2 regions of the Paraburkholderia sp. CNPSo 3076 genome follow, and region 1 is predicted to be linked to the other one. Evidence: predicted binding sites of a transcription regulator. Region 1 holds the regulator's gene; the other holds the start of a gene.
The links. Region 1 encodes NrdR, which represses ribonucleotide reductase genes. Its sites were predicted from a motif close to CACNANATNTNGTG; they were not measured.

Region 1 (5,902 bases):
TTCATGATCCCCCAGACCGTACCGAAAAGACCGATGTACGGGCTCACCGAGCCGACCGAAGCGAGGAACGAGAGGTTCGCCTCGAGCGCATCCATTTCGCGCTGGAAGGCGGCGCGCATCGCGCGGCGGGCGCCGTCGAGCACGAGGCTCGGATCGTTCAGGCGCTTCTCTTTCGCCTTCAGGAATTCGCGCATGCCCGACTCAAAGATACGCTCGAGCGCGCCGATCGTGTGGCGGTTGTTGGCTGCGCTCTGGTAGAGCGCCTGCAGGTCGCCGCCTGACCAGAAGTCGCGTTCGAAGCGCTCTGTCTGGGACCGCGCCCGGCGGATCGCAAACCACTTGCGGAAGATAAAAGTCCAGGAAATCAGCGACATGAGCAGAAGAAGCCCCATCACCGCCTGTGCCAGTATGCTCGCATTAAGAACGAGAGAAATGATCGACAGATCTTGTGTAGTGTTCATATAGGTTCGTTGTGACGTCCCGAAAGGGGCGAGCGGCTGCAAGACAACGCGAGGCTTCCTGTAGGCGGTTGGGAAGCTTTCGCGCCGTCGCGGCCGAACCCTGCTTGGTCCTGCATTGACCGGCGCGAGTTCACTGGCGTCGTATCAACGGTAACTACTGCACTGCCGTTGACACGGCGTACAGGTCTTTCTGTGGTCCACGTTGCAAGGCTTCATGAACGGGGGCCGGAATCGCTGCGGGGCGCATGGTCGTGCTGTCGACGCAGGCGACACGAATGGTGCCCGTGGCGAGCAGCGTGTTCTCGCGCCACGCTTCCTGCATGAAGTCGACCGAGGCGCGGCCCAGCTTCTCGACACGGCTTAGGGTAGTGACGACATCGTCGAGGCGCGCGGGCGAACGGTAGTCGAGCGCGGTACTGCGCACGACGAAGAGCACGCCCGTTTCCTCGGCGAGCCGACGCTGATCGACGCCGCACGCGCGCAGCCATTCGGTGCGCGCGCGTTCGAAGAACTTCAGGTAATTCGCGTAAAACACGATGCCACCGGCGTCGGTGTCCTCGTAGTAGACGCGCACCGGCCACGTAAAGCCGCGCCCGGCCGGTGACGACACCGCGTCCGGCTTGCTGGTGGAATTTTCCATGCCGCGCATTCTACCGGAACGCGAGGCCCCTACGTCTTTCGTACGACTGACGTAAGTATTAAATTTGTAAGGTAATTTTAGCCGCGGTGGACGCTGGTGCCGGCGAATGTCTGGGCAACGGGCATCAGTTCGATCGTGTTGATGTTGACGTGCGCGGGGCGCGTGGCGATCCAGTAGATCGAGTCGGCGATGTCCTCGGCCGTGAGCGGCTGCACGTCCTTGTAGACATTGGCCGCCTTGCTGTCGTCGCCGCGAAAGCGCACGTTCGAGAACTCGGTGCCGCCGCACAGACCGGGCTCGATGTCGGTCACGCGCAGTGCCGTGCCTGCGAGGTCGGCACGCAGGTTCAGGCTGAACTGACGCACGAACGCCTTGGTCGCGCCGTAGACGTTGCCGCCCGCGTACGGCCAGCGGCCTGCCACCGAACCGAGATTGAAGATGTGGCCGCGGTTGCGCTCGACCATGCCGGGCAAAAACGCGTGAGTCACCTGCACGAGGCCCGTGCAGTTGGTGTCGATCATGGTTTCCCATTCGTCGAGGTCCGCCCTTTGTGCCGGCTCCACGCCGAGCGCGAGGCCGGCGTTGTTGACCAGCACATCGATGCCTGCGAACCCGGACGGCAGCGCGCCGGGCGCGGCTTCCACCGCCGCGCGGTCGCGCACGTCGAGCTCGAAGGGCAGGAGGGCGTCGCCGAGTTCGGCGGCGAGGGCGTCGAGGCGGTCCTTGCGGCGAGCGGTGGCGACGACGCGATGGCCGCCCTTCACGAAGGCGCGGGCGATGGCGGCGCCGAATCCTGCGGACGCGCCGGTGACGAAAACGATCATGGTGGCTCTCTGGTCGGTAGAAGGCGAGAAAAGGGAAGAGCCTACTTGCAATGCCGCATTGCGGCAAGAAAGGGACAGTACACGCGCGGGCCGCATGGCCGGAGGCGCCGCCCGGCGCGCCACAGGCCGCGGGGCGCCCGAGCGCACTGGGGGCGGGCGGTTGCCTATTCCCCGCCGTTCCAATACACTAACGCGCTCAATCCCTGCGTGACTGGCGATAGGGTTCCGGATTGGCGGCATTGGCGGTAGCAATGCGTTCGTTATTGGGGACCCAAGGTGGAACGACCCACCGTGAAGCGCAGGGTGCCGTTTTGCCGTTCGCCTGGGCAGCCTGATTTCGCGCGCTTTCGTTAGCGCTGCCGTGGCTGTCCTGCCTCGCGTGTGCGGCGCCTCCTTCCGCCACGTCATGGCTGGCCTCTTCGCCAGCAGCGCCGCGTACCCGCTACGCGTTCCGCGCGAGACCCGGTCAACCTGAACACACTTAACGGAATCCGTATGTTTGACAGAGCCGAAAGCACCATCGCCAACGTCGATCCCGAACTCTTCAAGGCGATCGAACTCGAGAACCGCCGCCAGGAAGAGCACATCGAGCTCATCGCGTCGGAAAACTACACGTCGCCCGCAGTCATGGCCGCGCAGGGTTCGCAGCTCACCAACAAGTACGCCGAAGGCTACCCCGGTAAGCGCTATTACGGCGGCTGCGAAAACGTGGATATCGTTGAGCAGCTCGCGATCGACCGCGTGAAGCAGCTGTTCGGCGCCGAAGCCGCGAACGTTCAGCCGAACTCGGGCTCGCAGGCCAACCAGGGCGTGTTCTTCGCCGTGCTCAAGCCGGGCGACACCATCATGGGCATGAGCCTCGCCGAAGGCGGCCACCTCACGCACGGCATGGCGCTGAACATGAGCGGCAAGTGGTTCAACGTCGTGAGTTATGGCCTCGACGCCAAGGAAGACATCGACTACGAAGCGCTCGAAAAGCGCGCACACGAGACCAAGCCGAAGCTGATCATCGCCGGTGCGTCGGCATTCGCGCTGCGTATCGACTTCGAGCGCATCGCCAAGGTTGCCAAGGCGGTCGGCGCATACTTCATGGTCGACATGGCGCACTACGCGGGCCTCATCGCCGCGGGCGTCTACCCGAACCCGGTGCCGCACGCCGATTTCGTCACCACGACCACGCACAAGAGCCTGCGCGGCCCGCGCGGCGGCGTGATCCTGATGAAGGCGGAGTTCGAGAAGCAGATCAACTCGGCCATCTTCCCGGGCATCCAGGGCGGTCCGCTCATGCACGTCATTGCCGGCAAGGCCGTGGCGTTCAAGGAAGCGCTCTCGCCGGAATTCAAGACCTACCAGCAGCAAGTGGTCGACAACGCGCGCGTGCTGGCGGAGACGCTGGTCAAGCGCGGTCTGCGCATCGTTTCGGGCCGCACGGAAAGCCACGTGATGCTGGTGGACCTGCGCGCCAAGAACATCACTGGCAAGGCGGCGGAAGCCGTGCTCGGCACCGCGCACATCACGGTCAACAAGAACGCGATCCCGAACGATCCGGAAAAGCCGTTCGTGACGAGCGGTATCCGTCTCGGTTCGCCGGCCATGACGACGCGCGGCTTTGGCGTGAAGGAAGCCGAGCAGGTGGGCAACCTGATTGCCGATGTGCTCGACAATCCGGAAGACGCCGCGACGATCGAGCGCGTGAAGGCGCAGGTCGCCGAGCTGACGAAGCGTTTCCCGGTTTACCGCTAAGCCACGCGATAATCCATGCGCTGCCCTTTTTGCCGGCACGAAGACACGCAGGTCGTCGACTCGCGTGTGTCCGAAGACGGCGCCGCGATCCGGCGCCGCCGCCGCTGCCCGGCCTGCGACAAGCGTTTCACGACGTACGAGCGGGTCGAGCTGGCGATGCCTTCGATCGTCAAGAAGGATGGCAGCCGCACGGAATTCGACCGCCGCAAGATCATGGCGAGCATGCAACTGGCGCTGCGCAAGCGCCCGGTTGCGGCCGATGCGATCGACGCGGCGGTTGCCCGTATCGAGTATCAACTGCTCGGCAGCGGCGAGCGCGAAGTGCGCAGCGAGCGCCTTGGCGAGCTCGTCATGGGCGAATTGCGCGAACTCGACAAGGTCGCGTTCGTACGGTTTGCTTCGGTGTACCGACGCTTCGAGGACGTCTCCGAATTCGAAGACGTGATCGAGGAATTCCGCCGCGCGGGTGCTGCCAACAACCCCGCGAAAAAGCGCTGAGCGCATTCGCATTTTTCTTCCCCCTGCCAGGCCGCTGTCGTAACGCTTGCATTCTCGCGAGCCGACGTTGCGCGCACCAGCTAGCCGTTCGGCTAATTGTTTCGTTTCGCTTTCGTCCGTAGATTGATGGCAATCCGCTCGAACTAAGGATTGCTCATGAAGTCCGGAGGATTCACGCTCATTGAGACGATGGTCGTCATCGTCCTGCTGGCGATTTGCGCAACGGTTTCCACGCCCGTTTTCATCGCATGGCGCGTGCGCGATCAGGTCGACGCGCGCGCCAACGCCATGCTCGGCACGCTCGCCTACGCACGCAACGAGGCAATCCGGCGCAAGTCGCGCGTCACCGTTTGCCGCGTCGACGCCGCGCGCCATTGCCTCGAGGCCGCCAAAGCGTGTCCGTCCGGTATTGCCGACTGGTCCTGCGGCTGGGCCGTCATGATCGAGCGCGCCGGAGCCTCTATCCCGTTGCGCACCCAGCCGGCGCTCGACACGATTTCCGTGGCGTCGGGGCTCACTGCCATCACGTTTTCGCCGCCGGCGGGGCAGGCCATCGGCAGCTTGCGCAACTTCGAGATTGCCCCGCGGGCCACGTCGGCGGCACAACGCGGCGCGGGCTGGCGTCGCTGCATACGCATCGCGCAGGGGGGCCGGGCACGCATCAGCGACGGCGCATGCACGGGGGCGTCATGAGCCGGGTGAGCGTGCGCGGGTCGACGCTGCTTGAAGTCGCCATTGCGCTCGGCGTCATGGCGATGTGCGGGCTCGGCCTGATGAGCACCCAGCTCGGGCTGGTCCGGTACGCGCAACTGGCGGCGGCGCTCGAGCGCGCGGCGTTTGCCGCTGACGCCATGGCCGAAGCGGCGCGCGCGGTAGGTGTAACGCCCGCTGCGACCAATCGATGGCAGGCGCTGACGGCGAGCATCGTGCCCGAAGGGCGGCTGACCACGTCGAGCGTGGGCGGCGACGCATCGGTCGCGTCCGTGAGTTGGGCGGCGACACCGCTCGGCGCAGCGTCGGGATCGACGACTGTTTCGCGGGTTGCGCCGTGTCTCGATGCCACGGCGCCCGCCGGGCGCGCCTGCGTCGCCCTCGCGTTTCTGCGATGAACAAGCGGCTCGCCCACGTGCGCCAGCAGGACGGCCACACGCTGCTCGAACTAACGATTGCCGTGGCGTTGGGCCTCGTGGTGACGCTTGGCGCGCTCTCGGCTTATCGCACGCAGCGCCAGGCCTATGCGCACGCGAACGACGCCGCGCGCATCCACGAGGCCGGCATGAACTCGTTGATGCTGATCGGCGAGCAGATCCAGATGGCCGGCTTTGTTGCCGCGGACGCACGCTCGACGCTTGCCGGCCCGGCGATCTTCGGCTGCGCGGCGGGGCGCCCGATCGGCACCGATGGGGCGCTTACCTGCGAGCCGCTGCCGAGCCGGTCGGACGGGTTGGCCGTGCGCTATCAAGGCGACGGCGTATCGACGTGGGCCGCCACAAACGGCCAGGCTACCGACTGCCTCGGGCAGGGGGTGGGCGTGGGAAGCGTGGAAATCGTGAACCGCTATCACGCCAAGGGGAGGGAGGGGACCAGCGAGAGTGAGCTTTACTGCGCGGGCTCCGGCAAGCCCGGCAAGCCCGGCACGCCGCAGCCGCTCGTCGAGGGCGTCGAGCGTTTGCGCCTGCGCTACTGGACGGCGGGCGCGGCACAGGCGGTCGAGGCTTCGGCGCTCGCGCGCGATC
Region 2 (5,902 bases), on a different contig from region 1:
ACCTGCAGCGCGTAGTTCGTGATGTTCATTGCCGCGAGTGTCTGCGCGAGTTTCAGGACTTCGCCTTCTGGCAGCAGCCCGGGATGCAAAGTGGTGCGGCATTCGTATTGCACGCCGCTGGCCAGCACGACCTCGAGACTGGCCCGTGCATGTTTGCCACTAGAGGGTACGCGGGTGACGCTCGCATAGTCGCCAAACGCCGCCTTGACGTCCAGTCCAACCCAATCTACCAGCGGCAAGACTTCCCCGAGACGTCGCGGATGCGTGCCGGCAGTATGCAAACCAACCTTGAAACCTAGCGTTCTCACATCGCGAATGGCCTGCCCGAGCGCGGGATCGCCTGTAGGCTCGCCCCCGCTAAAGACCACGGCGTCGAGCAAGCCCACGCGGCGCATCAACAGGTTCAGAACGGCTTGCCACTCGAGCGCACCATTGCGGGTGCGCGGCTGCAAATGCGGATTATGGCAATACGCGCAACGCCACGGGCATCCCTGCACGAATACGACCGCGGCGATCTGGCCTGGATAATCGGTTGCGGTGAAAGGAACTACCCCGCCCACTCGGAGTGTGCGGGGCGCTTGCGGGCCGAAGTCCGGCCCGCACGATTTCATTTCAGTGGGCAAGCCGTGCCTCGCGTTCGCTGAAATATTTGCGCTCGTGGAATTCGCCCTTCTTGCCGGTGTTGAACGAAGAGACCGGACGGTGATAACCCATGACGCGGGTCCAGATCTCGCAGGGCTGGCGTTCTTCGTCGGACAGCGTGACGCCAGCGTGCTTTGCCTTCACAGATTGAGAGAGTACGGTGCTCATGGTTCAGACCTCAGCGGGTTCGAGTTGAGAAAGCTTGCGTTGAAGGATTTCTTCGTCGCAACGTGGGCAAAACTTGTGGCTGCCTCCCAGGTAGCCGTGCTTCGGGCAAATCGAGAACATGGGCGTGACGGTGATATAGGGCAGCGAGAATCGATTCAGCGCGCGTTGAACCAGTGTGCGGCACGCGTTAGCCGACGAAAGCGGCTCGGTCATATACAGGTGCAATACCGTACCGCCCGTGTATTTGCGCTGTAGATCGTCCTGGCGCTCGAGCGCTTCGAACGGATCGTCGGTGAAGCCAACGGGCAACTGCGACGAGTTCGTGTAATAAGGCATATCCGGCGTGCCGGCCTGCAAAATGCCCGGAAAGCGTTTGCGATCTTCCTTGGCGAAGCGGTACGTCGTTCCTTCGGCCGGCGTGGCTTCGAGGTTGTACATGTGGCCGGTTTCCTCCTGATACTCGAGCATTCGCGCGCGCACGTGGTCCAGCACGCGGACCGCCATGGCATGTCCCCATTCGCTGGTGATGTCGTGCTCGTCGGACGTAAAATTGCGGATCATTTCGTTGATGCCGTTCACGCCCAGCGTGGAGAAGTGGTTGCGCAGCGTGCCGAGGTACCGCCGCGTGTATGGGAAGAGCCCGTTGTCCATGCGATGCTGGATGACTTCGCGCTTGATCTCGAGGCTCGTCTTGCCGAGTGCTAGCAGCTCGTCGAGGCGCCGGAGCAGCCCCGTCTCGTCGCCGGCATGGACGTGGCCCAGGCGTGCGCAGTTGAGGGTGACGACGCCAAGGGACCCGGTCTGTTCGGCGGAACCGAACAAGCCGTTGCCGCGTTTGAGCAGCTCGCGCAGATCCAGCTGCAGCCGGCAGCACATGGAGCGGATCATGTTCGGCTTGAGTTCGGAATTGATGAAGTTCTGGAAATAGGGCAGCCCGTAGCGCGCGGTCATTTCGAACAGGCGGTCGGCATTCGGGCTGTGCCAGTCGAAATCGGGCGTGATGTTGTAGGTTGGGATCGGAAAGGTGAAGGCGCGGCCTTTTGCGTCTCCGGCCATCATGACTTCGATATACGCCTGATTGATCATGTCCATCTCGGCCTGCAGATCACCGTATGTGAAGGACATTTCGCGTCCGCCGATCAGCGGCACCTGCTCGCGGAGATCTTCAGGGCAAACCCAGTCGAATGTGAGGTTCGTAAAGGGCGTTTGCGTACCCCAGCGCGAAGGCACATTGAGGTTGTAGATCAATTCCTGAATGTATTGGCGAACCTCCGGATAAGACAGATTGTCGTGGCGCACGAAAGGGGCCATGTACGTGTCGAACGAACTGAAAGCCTGCGCGCCCGCCCATTCGTTTTGCAGCGTGCCGAGAAAATTGACGATCTGACCAATGGCGCTCGACATATGCTTCGGCGGCGAGGCCTCGACTTTTCCCGGTACGCCGTTCAGACCTTCGTTCAGGAGCGTGCGCAGCGACCAGCCTGCGCAATATCCCGAGAGCATGTCCAGGTCGTGAATATGCAGATCCGCATTGCGGTGAGCCTGGCCAACCGCCGCCGGGTACACATGACTGAGCCAGTAGTTGGCAATGACCTTGCCCGAGACGTTCAGGATCAGGCCACCGAGCGAATAGCCCTGATTGGCGTTGGCGTTGACGCGCCAGTCCTGTTGCTCGAGATACTCGTCGATCGAAGAGCGGACCTCGATCAACGGCTTGTCTTGCTGGGTTTTGCCCGGCGCGCCTGACGGCGCGGGGTCGCGATCGGCAATCGAGGCGGGAAGCGCAAGGGGCACGATGAACCCTCCTTTGAATACTAGATATTGTTGGTGAGGCGATCTTATTAACTACATGTAGTTCGTGTCAACGACGCTCGACGGCGAGTTTGTCGGGACTTGATCCGTGCTAATTTCGCCGGGTTCGTGCTCGATGGCAGGCAGACGTGCGCCACGGAGACCACGCATTGGACGTGTCACGCGGGACACGACGCGGCGATTACGCGCACGCGTCGATGGCGATTGGCGATGTTCGAGGGAGAGAGGCCGGCCACCGATCGTGGCCGGCTTGTCAGTGCGGCGATCAAACGCGCTGAACCGCCTTGTGTGTCGTTTTGGCTTCGACGGGAACGGCCGCTTCGGGACGGCGCAACAGCAGCCGCGCGGCGAACCAGCAGAGATACAGCACGCCTGCCGCGAACACCACGTCACCGGGCACACGCAGCCACACCAGCGTTTGCATCAGCGACGAACGAATGACTTCCGGCGAGCGCGCATACCAGAGTCCCTTGCTCACGCTGGCCCATGCCTGGTGGATGCCCGAAGGCAGGATCGAGATGAACACCATCATGAAGAGGCCGATGTTGAGCATCCAGAACGCCATCTTGAGCAGTGAATCGTCCCAGGCCTCGCGCGACGACATGCCACGCAGACAGAACAGCCGGCGATCTATTCGTCTTCTGCAGCCGCGCGATAGTGGGGTGTCGGCTGCGAAGCCGACGCTGCCGCGCCGCTATTCCTTCGTTCGCTGCGCAACGTGGGCTATCCGTTCCCGCACGACGCCGATCGCCTGCTTGAGCGCGTAGACATCCTGAAAATAGCGGTACGGAATGCGTATCCGGCTCGCGTTCGCGTCGATGTTTTCGATTTCTTCGCTCCATTGCGCGATCTGCGAGCGGTTCGGCTCGCTGTTGCTCCACACTTCGTCTTCGAGTGCCTTGATTTCGCGGTACCAAACCACGAGGCGCTTTTTCATCCTCGCTTCGAGCAGGCGCGGCAATGCCTGAAGCAAGCCAATCAGGAGCGCCGCGAACGGCACGAGGATCAACAGCCGTCGTTCGATCACGCTCGCGAGCCAGAACGGCAGATAGCGGTACAGGAACGGCTGGCCGGACTTGAAGTAGCGGACGCTTTCGTCGGAGATCGGGAATTCTTCCGTCTTCAGGTTGGGGAACGTGCCGAGCGGCGTGAAGTAATCTTCGCCACCGTGAACAGCGTGAGCCGCGTCGAGCAGCAGATAGACGAGCGCCGGATGCAGTGTGTCTTTCGATACCAGCAGCGCCGTTGCCGCGAGCAGCGTGACGTCGGTGCGCGGCAGATCGTCGGCGACACTCGTCGACGCGCGCGGCAAGACGATCTTTGAAAGCGACGGGAACTTCTGAACCAGCGCGTCTGCCTGGGCGAAACTCATCAGTTTGAGATTGCTGTTCAGCAGGGTCTTCTGCATCTCGGCGTCGGGCCTGCCGATGAAGAAAGCCGCGTCGATCTGGCCGCTTTCGAGCCCTTGATAAGCTGCCGGTGCATCCATTTGCAGCAGGGTGGAGTTCTGGCTCGTGATGCCGCTGTAGCCGAGCAATACCTGTGCAACGTTGAGCAGGCCGCTGCCGGGCACGCCCGTCGAAATTCTCTTGCCACGGAGTTGCGACAGCCGGTCGACGGTCGGGTCGCCGCGATAGAACACCCAGATCGGTTCGTACGACACGGCAGCGATTGTCTGCAGGCCGTCGGTCTCCTTCGGGCTGGTGGTACCCGACTGGATGAAACCGACCTCGTAGGCGCTGTTCGGGTCTCTCAACCGCTCGTAATTCTCCACCGCGCCGGAAGAACTGCGGATATCGAGCTTGATGCCCGCGCGCTTCAGGATGGGCGCATAGCGATCCGCAAAGCCACGATAGATGCCGTTGTCCGCGCCGCTGGTCATGACGATGGTGCGCTGGAACGCAGGTGCGACCACGATCGCCACCACCCAGCCAAACGCAGCCAACAGAAAGGTTACGCCGACGATCAGGAGGCGCTGCCTCCCCCTGGTCATGGGTGTTTTCTGGCTGCGATGCAGTGCCGGATTGTGTCGGGGCATCGTTATCCACGTCTACAGGATTTATCGCAGCAAGGGTCGCGGTGCATTGTGATCCGCTGTGATCGTTATGCTGACCATACTGCCGTCGCCGCTCGTAGTGAGTATGCCACGGAGAGGAAATCCACCGTCGCATTTAGGACGCATCGTTCGCTGGCAGGCTTGCCGGCGTACCCTTCCTGTCTAGTGGTGGGTAATCGCAGATCAAAGATATATGTCGTAGTGCAGACTAATATTCGGTTCAACCGTAAGACAGGAACGGCCACGCGAACAGCCGATGCGTCCGCGCAACGTCTTCCAGATTCAGATATATAAAAAAACATATGGAGGATATGAATTCGTCATTTTACTTGACATACCTCCATTGCGTTTAATTGGCTCCGTCACATCGACCCATAGAGCCAGGGCGCTACGCCAAAGGCTGAAAAAGACAGGAGACAACGATGTCAGCAACAACGCTGCGCAAGCGGCAACTGGCGCTTGCGGACACACCGCGCGCCGGCCGTCCGGCCAGACTGGCGCAGTCCCCGAATCATCGTCCGGACCGTCGGCATGTTGCTGCGCGCGTTCGCCACGGCGCACACTGCCCAGCGCGATAAACCGGCGCGCGTCCCAAGACCTTTCAGCGCTGCGCGTAGCGCGCACAGCCTGGCAAGGCCCCCAATTCCCGAGAAACCCCGACGCGGCGCGCCTGCAGCGCGCATCGCGCGGGATGGGCATGCGCGCCAACAGGCGCCGCCTGGCCTCGACGTACCGCCCCAGCCAGCTCGCAACGTAGTGCCTGAAGCGGTACGCATGACGCGCAACCGCAATCTGAGGAGACAACCATGGCAATCTCACGCACCGTCGACGTGACGGCCTTTATCGACCGGCATCGCGTCTCGCGGTTTCAGACGCTGATCGTCTCGCTATGCTTCCTGATCGTTGCCATCGATGGCTTCGATACCGCCGCGATCGGCTTCATCGCTCCCGTGCTGCACGTGCAGTGGCAACTGCAGCCCGCGCAGCTCGCGCCATTGTTCGGCGCGGGGCTGGCGGGGCTGATGGTCGGTGCGCTCGCGTTCGGTCCGTTTGGCGACAGGGTGGGGCGCAAGCGGTTATTGCTCGTTTGCGTGTGCGCATTCGGGCTGGCGAGTCTGATTTCGGCGTTCGCGCCGTCGCTCGGCGTGCTGATCGCGCTGCGCTTTCTGACCGGCCTCGGCCTTGGCGGCGCCATGCCGAACGCGATCACGCTCACTTCGGAAT

Region 2: the regulator NrdR is predicted to act here: its motif matches at 2,623-2,636, upstream of M3A49_RS26945 (ribonucleoside triphosphate reductase).

Annotation. Positions count from the first base shown of each region.
Region 1 is NZ_JAPMAL010000019.1:236,191-242,092, reverse strand. Features, by position in the region: gene tolQ (protein TolQ) at 1-461, opposite strand, end outside; gene ybgC (tol-pal system-associated acyl-CoA thioesterase) at 616-1,110, opposite strand; gene ydfG (bifunctional NADP-dependent 3-hydroxy acid dehydrogenase/3-hydroxypropionate dehydrogenase YdfG) at 1,179-1,925, opposite strand; ZMP/ZTP riboswitch at 2,123-2,260, shown strand; gene glyA (serine hydroxymethyltransferase) at 2,421-3,668, shown strand; gene nrdR (transcriptional regulator NrdR) at 3,684-4,166, shown strand; gene M3A49_RS23210 (GspH/FimT family pseudopilin) at 4,323-4,859, shown strand; gene M3A49_RS23205 (hypothetical protein) at 4,856-5,275, shown strand; gene M3A49_RS23200 (PilW family protein) at 5,272-5,902, shown strand, end outside.
Region 2 is NZ_JAPMAL010000025.1:11,177-17,078, forward strand. Features, by position in the region: gene M3A49_RS26935 (anaerobic ribonucleoside-triphosphate reductase activating protein) at 1-611, opposite strand, end outside; gene nrdD (anaerobic ribonucleoside-triphosphate reductase) at 613-810, opposite strand; gene M3A49_RS26945 (ribonucleoside triphosphate reductase) at 814-2,580, opposite strand; partial or broken gene M3A49_RS26950 (nitric-oxide reductase large subunit) at 2,888-3,244, opposite strand; gene M3A49_RS26955 (TAXI family TRAP transporter solute-binding subunit) at 3,317-4,615, opposite strand; gene M3A49_RS26960 (MFS transporter) at 5,485-5,902, shown strand, end outside.